DNA from 2 places in the Dasania marina DSM 21967 genome. Region 1 is predicted to be linked to the other one. Evidence: predicted binding sites of a transcription regulator. Region 1 holds the regulator's gene; the other holds the start of a gene.
What was found. Region 1 encodes FliA, which starts transcription of late flagellar genes. Its sites were predicted from a motif close to TAAAGTTATNNNNNNNNCGGCCGATANCC; they were not measured.

Region 2: B067_RS0115130 (flagellin N-terminal helical domain-containing protein) is a predicted target of FliA. The motif match lies at 1,300-1,328, and genes of this name have one in related genera.

What each region holds. Positions count from the first base shown of each region.
Region 1 covers NZ_KB891585.1:577,066-582,778, reverse strand. The annotation lists gene flhA (flagellar biosynthesis protein FlhA) at 1-1,464, shown strand, start outside; gene flhF (flagellar biosynthesis GTPase FlhF) at 1,515-2,954, shown strand; gene B067_RS0112295 (MinD/ParA family protein) at 3,074-3,898, shown strand; gene B067_RS0112290 (RNA polymerase sigma factor FliA) at 3,939-4,658, shown strand; gene cheY (chemotaxis response regulator CheY) at 4,828-5,211, shown strand; gene B067_RS0112280 (protein phosphatase CheZ) at 5,249-5,713, shown strand, end outside.
Region 2 covers NZ_KB891586.1:489,605-495,317, reverse strand. The annotation lists gene B067_RS0115135 (flagellin N-terminal helical domain-containing protein) at 1-89, opposite strand, end outside; gene B067_RS0115130 (flagellin N-terminal helical domain-containing protein) at 425-1,222, opposite strand; gene fliS (flagellar export chaperone FliS) at 1,570-1,959, shown strand; gene pseB (UDP-N-acetylglucosamine 4,6-dehydratase (inverting)) at 2,152-3,159, shown strand; gene pseC (UDP-4-amino-4,6-dideoxy-N-acetyl-beta-L-altrosamine transaminase) at 3,156-4,310, shown strand; gene B067_RS0115110 (N-acetylneuraminate synthase family protein) at 4,307-5,173, shown strand; gene B067_RS0115105 (class I SAM-dependent methyltransferase) at 5,170-5,713, shown strand, end outside.

The DNA of each region.
Region 1 (5,713 bases):
TTGGGTGGCCTAGGCATAGGTATGGTGCAGCATGACCTAGAGTTTGGTCAGGCCATGCAAGTGTACTCGCTACTCACTATCGGTGATGGCTTAGTGGCGCAAATCCCCTCGTTATTACTTTCAACTACTGCGGCTATTATGGTGACGCGGGTGAATAGCTCTAAGGATATGGGCGAGCAGGTGATGAGCCAAATGTTCGAATCCCCCAAGGCCTTAAGTGTGGCGGCGGTGATTCTGGCGTTTATGGGTTTAATTCCCGGTATGCCGCACTTTGCCTTTTTAACCTTGGCGGCAATGGCGGGAGGTATGGCTTGGTATATTAATAAAAATGGCGACGAAAAAATAGAGCAAGCACAGCAAGTCGAACGCGGTCAGTTAGAGCAGCAAGAGGTGGCCGCCAAGCAGGCCGCAGAGCTACCCGAACTGGGTTGGGATGACGTCCATCCCGTCGATGCCATAGGCCTAGAAGTGGGCTATAGGCTGATACCGCTGGTGGATAAATCCCAGGGCGGCGAGTTACTTAATCGTATTAAAGGCATACGTAAAAAGCTCTCGCAAGAGGTGGGTTTCTTAATCCCCTCGGTGCATATACGGGATAATTTAGAGCTGTTGCCCAATGCCTACCGCATAACTTTGTTGGGGGTTACCGCCGGTGAAGCCGAGATTTATCCCGATAGAGACTTGGCTATTAATCCTGGCCAGGTATTCGGCAAACTAGATGGCGTACCCACCACCGATCCAGCTTTTGGCTTAGAGGCGGTGTGGATAGACCCGGCCTCTAAAGATCAGGCGCAAACGCTAGGCTACACGGTGGTGGATGCCAGCACCGTGGTGGCCACCCATATCAACCAATTATTACAAAAGCACACCCATGAGTTACTGGGCCACGATGAAGTGCAGCAGATGCTGGATAAGCTGGCCAAGAACTCTCCTAAGTTAGCTGAGGAACTGCCCAGTGTAGTGCCCTTGAATATGCTGCTTACCGTGCTGAAAAACTTGCTAGCTGAACAGGTGCCCATCCGCGACCTGCGCACTATCGCCGAAGCCTTGGCGGCCAGCGGTAGCCAGAGTCAAGATTCTGCCGCCTTAACCGCCTCGGCTAGGGTGGCGTTGCGCCGCGTGATCGTACAGGCCATCTACGGTAGGGACGGTTTATTGCCTGTTATTGCATTAGATCCAGCAATGGAACAGTTATTGCTTAAGTCTTTACAGCAGTCCCAGCAAGCCGGTAACGGCGATGACATTGTTTTAGAGCCGGGGCTGGCGGAGCGCTTGCAACAGGCTCTTCAGGAATCAGCGCAGCAACAAGAAATGGCAGGTAAGCCATCGGTGTTACTGGTTTCTGCACCACTGCGAGCGGTGATGGCGAAGTTTATACGCTATAGCGCCGCCGATATGCAGGTGTTGTCTTACGCAGAGATACCTGATGACAAGCAGGTCACTATTGAAAGCACCATAGGGTGAGGCACGATAGGTTGATAAGCAGCAAGCTGACTAAATAAGTAGGTACCGTGATGCAATTAAAACGATTCGTAGCTCCCAGCATGAGCCAGGCCTTAAAAATGGTCAGGGAAGAAGTGGGCCCCGATGCGGTTATTCTGTCGAATAAGCGGGTCGCCGAAGGCGTTGAATTAATGACGGCCATAGACCGGCCTGAAATTGAAGATAACGGTGTTTACCCCTCCGATATGCAGCCACATGCAGCCACCAAAAAAGTACAGAAAAAGCAGACCAGCAAGCTAGAAAGAGAAGTGGACAGAATGCAAAACCAGGCGCGCCAACGGGCGTCGGCACTGGCAGCAACACTGGGTAAGAATGAGCAGCATCAATTTGTTGAAGCCATGCAGCAGCAGGGCTTTACGCCAGAGTTAAGCCCTGCTGCTAATGCAGACAGCCCTACAGCCATCTCTGCAGCCAGCCAAACGCAGCAGGCTGAACAAAACAAACAGGCCATACAAGAGGCCGTTGCGGCAGCGGTGCAGGAGTACACGAAGTCGCAGCAGCCAGCCAACACCGAAGATCCGCAAGTATTGCAAATGCGCTCAGAGCTACAATCCATGCGTCAGTTATTAGAGCAGCAACTCTCCTCTATGGCCTGGGGCCAGTTTGCGAGTAGCGAGCCTGAAAAGGCTGGCCTATGGCGACGTTTAAAGCGCATGGGTCTAGCCGCTAAGGTGGCTAATCAATTGCTAGATGGGCAGTCACTAGAAGGGCCTACAGCTTTAAGTGCCCAGAAACCGGTGTGGATGCAATTAATGCGGCGCTTAAGCCACCAATTACCGGTGGTAGGTGAAGATTTAATTAACCAGCAGGGCGTGTTTGTGTTTGTCGGGCCTACCGGCGCCGGTAAAACCACCACGATAGGCAAGTTAGCGGCCAGGCATGTGATGGCACATGGCGCTGACAGCCTAGCCCTAGTGACTACCGACACTTTCCGTATTGCCGCCCATGAACAGCTGCGCACGCTGGGCCGCATTTTAAATGTGCCGGTAAAAGTGGTGGATAAAAATAACCCCTTGGACAGAGTGCTGCACGGCTTGCGTCATAAGCAGTGGGTGTTGGTGGATACCGCCGGGCTTACCCATCAAGATCAACGCTTAATTAAGCAGGCGCAGGCGATTAATGAATTGGCTGCTAAAGTTAAAACCATACTGGTGCTGCCTACCACCAGTCAGCCGCAGGTATTGCGAGCGGCTTATCATCATTACAAAACCGATAATTTAACCGCCTGCATATTGACCAAGCTGGATGAAACCGCCAGCTTAGGGGAGTGTATTAGCTTGGCGGTAGAAAAAAATCTACCGGTAGCCTATAGCACCCACGGCCAAAATATCCCCGAGGATATTGCCATTGCCGAGTCGACTACTATTGTTAGGGAGGCTATAGCGTTGGCCAAAGACCAGCAGGTTGATGATGATGATATGAGTGTCGAGTTACAGGCCTTAATCAGTTAAACCGAATAAGCGTAATAGCCTAGTGATACCCGGTGTATCGCTAGGTATTCAGAATAGTTAGTGTAGAATGCCAAGCAATATTGCCATTCAAATAATAGCAGCGAGGAGTCAGCGCTAGCATGAGTAGTTCGCATCCAGTACAAGTGATTGCAGTAACCGGGGGTAAAGGCGGGGTGGGTAAATCCAATGTCTCTATAAACCTCAGTGTCAGTTTGGCGAATATGGGGCGCCGCGTTGCGCTATTGGATGCTGATTTGGGTTTGGCCAACATCGATGTGCTATTGGGTTTAACCCCCAAGCGCAACTTAGAAGATGTGTTGGCGGGGGAGTGTTCCTTAATCGATATAATGCTCACTGGCCCGGGTGGTATACGTATTATTCCCGCTTCTTCCGGCACCCAAAAAATGACCATGTTGGGCACTATGGAACATGCCGGCTTAATTCATGCCTTTAGTGAAATTAGCCACCAAATAGATGTGTTAGTGATAGATACCGCCGCCGGCATTTCTGATTCGGTAGTGAGCTTCGTACGCGCCTCACAAGAAATACTGGTAGTGGTTTGTGACGAGCCTTCATCCATTACCGATGCCTACGCACTGATTAAATTACTAAATCGTGAGTATGGCGTGGATCGTTTTAGAGTGGTTGCCAATATGACGCGCACCGCCCAAGAGGGCCGTAATTTATTTAATAAGCTTACCCACGTGGCCGAACGCTTTTTAGATGTATCGCTGCAATATGTAGGTCAGATTCCCTTTGATGAAACCGTGCGTAAAGCGGTACAAAGGCAGCGGGCGGTAGTGGATATTGCCCCTCGCAGTAAAGCCGGTATAGCGTTTAAACAGTTGGCCGAAAAAGTGGATTTATGGCCCTTGCCATCAACCCCTCGCGGCCACCTAGAGTTTTTTGTAGAGCGCCTAGTACACGGTTCGGCAGAATCGTAGCGGTGAGAAATAACCAATGGTTGTAGCGAGTAGATTATCGATGTATAGCGACGTTGAAAGTATTTCGCAAGATGAAGTGGTAGAGAGACACGCGCCGCTGGTGAAACGTATTGCCCACCATATGCTCGCCCGCATGCCCGCCAGTGTGCAGGTAGACGATTTAATTCAGGCGGGTTTAGTCGGCCTGCTGGAAGCCTCGCGTAATTACGACACCACTAAAGGTGCTAGCTTTGAAACCTACGCCGGCATACGTATACGTGGCTCAATGATAGATGATGTTAGACGTGGTGATTGGGCGCCGCGCTCAGTGCATCGTAATGCCAGGATGGTATCCGAGGGTATGCGAGCGGTTGAAAACCGCACAGGTAGAGATGCCAGTGATCAAGAAGTAGCCGACGAGCTTAATATTCCCCTAGAAAATTACTATAAAATTACAAGAGACTCTGCATCCAGCAAATTATTTAGTTATGATGAGCTGGTTAGCGGTGACGACAAACCCGAGGAGCAGTTGCCTAGTGATGCAGAAAATCCACTAGATGGCATAGAAAGCCAAGCGCTAAGGGAAAGTCTAGCGGCATGTATAGCGCAGTTACCTGAGCGTGAGCGTATGGTGCTGTCATTGTATTACGATGAAGAACTTAATCTCAAAGAAATTGGTTTGGTGCTGGGCGTTAGTGAGTCCAGAGTCAGCCAAATACACAGCCAGGCTGCGATGCGTTTACGTACCCGTATGTCGGCTTGGCAGCGAGATACCTATTAAGGCAACAAACCACGGCAGTTGCTAATACATAGCTTGACGTATTGTGGTTTAATAGGATTAATTCGTTGTTTTTGTTAGAAAAACTGGCTACGCCCTAATCAGGGGCTAGACTGGATACATTATAATTTTACCGAACGCAAAGCGGGTAATGATATGTTTGGAGGTGGCTTTGAATAAAGATATGAAGATTCTGGTTGTTGACGATTTTTCAACAATGAGGCGTATCATTAAAAACTTGTTGCGTGATCTGGGCTTTACCAATACATCAGAAGCTGATGATGGTCAGACAGCCTTGCCCATGTTACAAAATGGCAGTTTTGACTTTTTAGTTACTGACTGGAACATGCCTGGCATGACCGGTATAGAACTACTCAAGGCCGTGCGTGCAGATGCACGTTTAAAAGACATGCCTATTTTGATGGTGACAGCAGAGGCTAAGCGTGACCAAATCGTCGAGGCCGCACAGGCCGGCGTGAATGGTTATGTTGTGAAGCCTTTTACCGCAGCGGTGCTAAAAGAAAAAATCGAAAAGATTTTTGAACGCGTCGGTTAGTCACCCTCAGATCCCTTCGGGATAGGCATAGCTTTACATGGACGATAACAATAACTCTGCTCAGGCTAAGGCCGGCACTAGTGATGATGTATGGGAGTCGCTGAAAGAGCGAGCCGGCATTCTCATGAGTAGCTTGGAAGAGCGCGATTATGTTGCTGCCAATAACGTCATCCAAGATCTCAATGAGTTGCGTGATAACACCCTCTACAAAGAGGTGGGTAAACTAACCCGTGGTTTACACGATGCGATAGTCAACTTTGACCTTGACCCCGGCAAAGCGGGCGGTGATGCGGCGAATAATGAGTCGCAAATGGCCAACGCCAAAGATCGTTTAGATTATGTTATTAATCTTACTCAAACTTCTGCCGATAAGACCATGGACATGGTTGAAGAAGGCATACCCATCGCCACAGCCCAAGGTGTAGCGGCCAAACAGCTGCAAGCCGACTGGGGGCGCTTATTGCGCCGCGAAATGGATGTGGATGAGTTTAAGTTATTGTCC
Region 2 (5,713 bases), on a different contig from region 1:
TGCAACGAGGTTGCTAAGCTGTTACCACTTTTGTTCAGGTTACGTTGCGCGTTAAGAGACGCAAGGTTGGTTGATACGACTTGTGCCATGATGGTCACTCCTAATATGCTTGTCTTTTATCACCCGAAGGTGAAACTTTCTCTCTCGTACGCATATCTTATCGGCCGTATTGAGGCTTGCTTTAGACTTTATTTGGGTTTTTCTTGCTGGAGGGTGAATAAAAGCTTTTAACTTATTGTTTTTTATCGTTTTTATTTTTTCAAGAAAGAGAGGGAGTTGCGCTTTTCGGAAGCTTTATCTGCATCTATAAAGAGAGGCTATATAGAAGGCTATAAAGGGAGGTAAAAAGATAAAAGCCGAGCTGGCGTGATTGCCAGCTCGGCTTTATAGGTATGCGTTGTCAACTCTCTACGTGACTACGCCACTATTGTAGTAGTGAAAGCACCCCTTGAGGTATCTGATTGGCCTGGGTGAGCATTGCGGTTCCTGCCTGTTGCAGTATCTGTGCTCGAGTTAAGTTGGCGGTTTCAACAGCAAAGTCGGCATCACGAATACGTGAGCGTGCAGCGGAGGCATTTTCTATAATGCTTCTGCTGTTTGCAATCGTCGATTCTAGGCGGTTTTGAATGGCGCCTAAGGTGCCTCGCTTAGCATCTATACCTGTTATGGAGGTTGTTAATGTGCCTAAGGCTGCGCTGGCGCCAGCGGCAGTAGCTATGGCGCCACCGTTGGCGGTGACAGTGCCTATAGTAAAGCTAATAGTCTCGCCTGCTTTGTCACCCACTTGTAGTGCTGTAGCTGTGCCAGTAAATACAGTGGTGTTGCCAAAGCGGGTTTGGGCGGCGATGCGAGTGACTTCTGCATTGAGTGAAGTATATTCGGAGTTTAATGCGGTTCTTTCGCTGGTGCTGTTGGTGCCGTTGGCAGATTGCACTGCAAGTTCACGCATGCGCTGGTAAATGTTACCAATTTCGTCTAATGCGCCTTCAGCGATTTGTGCATACGAGATGCCGTCGCTAGCGTTGCGCGCCGCTACAGTAGTGCCGCGGATTTGCGATGTTAGCTGGTTGGAAATTTGTAAACCTGCGGCATCGTCTTTAGCGCTGTTAATACGGAGGCCAGAAGACAAGCGCTGCAGTGATGTTGCTAGGCTGCTGCCGCTTTTTGAAAGATTACGCTGCGCATTAATCGATGCGAGGTTTGTTGCTACGACCTGTGACATGACGGTCACTCCTAAAATAAATTTACTTTATGTCCTCAGGCTACTCTAAGGCTTGAGGTGTGTTTCCGGCTCGAAATAGTTAACGGCAGGAGTGAAAATGGCTTTAGGTAAATTGTGTGAAAAAATAGTTTTAAAGCAATTTAATCAATTAAGCTATTGATTTATATATAGTTATTTTTTAATTAAAAACTATATTTTTCTATCTTTACCGTTATTTTGAAAAAAATAATGTGTGCGGTAATAATTTTTTTCGTTTTTAGTTAATGAATATAAAGTAATAGCCGCTATAGTTAGTGGGGATGAATTAGTCCTTTTGTTTTACGTGAATTATTTAGGATGTTTTGCACATGTCTTTACAAAAAGCGCTTAATCAATATCAGCAGATTAATGCACATGAGGCAATAAGTGGGGCCTCACCTCATCGCCTAATTCAAATGTTGATGGAAGGTGTTGTAGAACGTATAGCTGTCGCCAAGGGTGCCATGCAGCGTGGCGATATTGCCCAGAAAGGCTTATCTATAGGTAAGGCTATTTCTATAGTGGGTGGCTTGAGTGATAGCTTAAATTTAGAGGTAGATAGTGACATTCCTGCTAACTTAGATAGCCTCTATGGTTATGTGGTGGAATGCCTAATGACTGCCAATGCGAAAAATGATGAAGCTAAGCTAGATGAGGCGCTGGCTATAATTAAGACGATTAAATCTGGTTGGGATGAAATAGCTGCAGAAGCGGTTTAGCGTCAGTATCTTTACCCCCGTTATATGCGTGGGTGCTTTATCTGCTGGGTAGTTGATCGCTTTTTTATGTTTTGCTGCTTAATTACCCAGTCAATTTTTCTCGAATTTCCCTCTATATAAATACCGCTGGCACAGTTTCTGCATTGCTGATATAAATGATGCCAAATAATTGGCGTGATATTACTATTGGGGATGGCGGTGTTTAATAAAAAGATTATCTTAATCACGGGAGGTACAGGGTCATTTGGCAAAAAGTGTGTCGAGACTTTGCTATCCCGTTACCAGCCCCGAAAAGTCATAATATTCTCCCGCGATGAACTAAAGCAGTTTGACATGCAGCAGGTGTTTAATGCGCCTTGCATGCGTTATTTTATCGGCGATGTGAGGGATAAGAGTCGCTTAATGCAGGCTTGTAATGGCGTCGACTATATTATTCATGCGGCGGCACTCAAACAGGTGCCTGCTGCTGAATATAACCCCATGGAATGCATTAAAACCAACATCAATGGTGCTGAAAATGTGATTGATGCGGCTATTGCTAATAAAGTGCAAAAAGTCATTGCGCTATCTACGGACAAAGCGGCCAACCCAGTAAACCTCTACGGCGCCACTAAATTGTGCTCTGATAAGTTATTCGTGGCTGCCAACAATATGGTCGGTGCCGACTGCCCGCGGTTTTCGGTAGTGCGTTATGGAAATGTCGTGGGTTCTAGAGGTTCGGTAGTACCTTTTTTTAAAGGCTTGCTGAAGGGGGGTGAGCAAACCCTACCGATTACAGATGCTAATATGACACGCTTTTGGATCACTCTGCAGCAAGGTGTTGATTTTGTGTTCAAGAGCTTTGAGCGCATGTACGGCGGTGAGATTTTTGTACCTAAAATCCCCTCGGTTAAAATTACGGATGTTGCCGAAGCCGTGGCGCCATCGCTACAGCATGAAATCGTAGGAGTGAGACCAGGTGAAAAAATGCATGAAAAAATGGTGCCTAGGGACGATAGCTACCGCACCATAGAATTTGATGACCACTATGTTATTACTCCCAGTATAAAGTTTTCCGATGGTGATGTGGATTACTGCAGAAACGTCTGTGGTGAGCGGGGTAACTATGCGGAGCCTGGGTTCTGCTATGACTCCGGATCCAACCCCGACTTTTTATCCGTAGAGGATATTAGAACACTGCACGATGGTGTTGGCCTATGATGCCATACAGCCGTCAACAAGTGGCTGACGAGGATATAAGTGCGGTTGTTGATGTATTGAAGTCTGATTTTCTTACCCAAGGGCCTATGGTAAGCGAGTTTGAACGGGGGGTGGCACAATACTGCGGCGTTGAGCATGCGGTTGCCACGTGTAATGCTACCGCGGCATTACACCTAGCCTGCTTGGCCTTAGGTGTGGCGCAGGGTGATGTTGTCTGGGTGGCCGCAACCAGTTTTGTGGCGTCGGCAAACTGCGCCTTATACTGCGGTGCCGATATCGATTTTGTGGATATTGATAGCCGTACTGGCTTGATATCAGTAGCTGCGCTGGCGGAGAAACTCGCCAGCTATCAACAACAGGGCAAGTCTCTGCCCAAGGTTTTGATTGTAGTGCACATCGCAGGTCAGAGTTGCGATATGCAGGCACTGGCAGCGTTATGTGGGCCATTAGATATTGCCATTATTGAAGATGCTAGCCATGCGCTGGGTGGTACCTACCAGCAACAAACTATCGGCTGCTGCCAATATAGTGCTTGTAGCGTGTTTAGTTTTCACCCGGTAAAACCTATTACCAGCGGCGAAGGCGGTATGTTAGTTAGCCAGAATGGGCAGTTGGTTGAAAAAGCGCGGTTACTGGCATCTCACGGGATTGTTAAAGACGCGGAGCATTGCCTGGCAGATAAGCCGGGCGAGTGGTATTACGAACAGCAGCAGTTGGGCTTTAATTATCGTTTAAGTGATATACACGCGGCATTGGGTGTTTCCCAGCTTAAGCGTTTAGATACTTTTATCAGCCGCAAGCAAGCTTTGGTGCAACAGTATAACGCTGCTTTTCAGCACTCGGCCATTCAGCCTTTGCTGGTGCAGGAGGATTGCTCCTCGGCTTGGCATCTTTATATAGTGCAGTTTACCGATATCAGTACACGTAATCGTTGTTTTGACGCACTAAGGGCTGCAGGCTTTGGTGTTAACCTGCATTATCTTCCCATCCCCGGCCATCCCTATTATCAAAACTTGGGTTTCAGCCCTGATGATTATCCCAATGCCAGTCATTATGCTGAAGCGTCGCTATCACTGCCGCTTTTCCCCGACCTGGATGCCGTCGATGTGGCGAAGGTAGTCGCTATTTGCCTGCAGTGTGACTCGTCATGAGTTGCTTATTTATTGCTGAAGTTTCCAGCAATCATCACAAAGACTTAGCGCGCTGCTTGGAGTTTGTGGATGTGGCAGCGGCCTCGGGCTGCGCTGCGGTTAAATTTCAATTATTCAAAATTGATCAGCTGTTTTCACCGGAAGTGTTGGCCGGTAGTGAGCAGCATAGGCGCCGTAAAGAATGGGAACTGCCCTTAGGCTATTTAGCGCCTATAGCGCAGCGTTGTCGCGAGCAGCAAATACAGTTTTCCTGTACGCCTTTTTATTTAGATGCGGTTAAAGCATTAGAGCCCTTTGTCGACTTTTATAAAATAGCGTCTTATGAATTGTTATGGGATGACTTATTAATAGCCTGTGCCAAAACTAACAAACCCGTGATTTTATCTGTGGGTATGGCCACCATAGAAGAAATTGACCATGCCGTAGCCGTGTTGCAGCAGGCAGGTTGCCAGCAGTTAACCCTGTTGCATTGTGTGTCGGCTTACCCTACGCCGATTGACGAGTGCAATTTAGCGGTTATAGAAACATTAAGGCAGCGTTATCACTGCGCGGTGGGATGGTCAGATCACAGCCGTCAGCCAGCGGTGTTACATAGAGCTGTCCAGCAATGGCGGGCTGAAGTTATAGAGTTTCATATAGATTTAGATGGCCAAGGTGAGGAATACCAAGCCGGCCATTGTTGGTTGCCCGAGCAAATTAGTGCAGTCACCAGCGTTTATCAGCCGGCACCGCCTATGGATGGCAACGGCATAAAAACAGTAGCGGCCTCTGAATTGCCTGATAGGGATTGGCGTGCTGACCCGCGAGATGGTTTGCGGCCATTACTAGCAAAAAGAAAAAATTGGAATACGAGTGGTTTATGACTATCGAACAGCTAGCAATAAACCAGCACTGGACATCGCCATCAGGTTGTAAACATAGTGGTCAAGTGTCGTGGCAGCGGGGCGAACAGAGTGTTATTGCCTGTGAAAGTTGTGGCTATAAACATTTAATACCCTTACCCGATACCCTGCATTTACAGCAATTTTATGAACAGCAATTTTATCAGCAAGAGCGGCCTGATTATTTACAAGCTTCGCAAGATGATCAGCAGTGGTTGCAGCTCAGTTTTAGCACTAGGTTGGATAAAGTTGCAGGTTTTTTGCTCGCAGGGATGACACCACGAGTATTAGACATAGGCTGTGGCCCGGGAAGCTTTCTTGATGCGGCGGTAGCGCGCGGTTGGGAGGCGGTTGGGGTGGAGCCTTCACCGGTAGCGGTAGAATTTGGTGTAGAAAAAGGCCTGGATATACGCCAAGGCTTTTTTTCAGAAGCCATGTTAGCCGAACTGGGTGTTTTTGATATGGTGCACATGAGTGAGGTGCTAGAGCATATACCCAACCCGGCTGAAGTGTTGGCTGCTG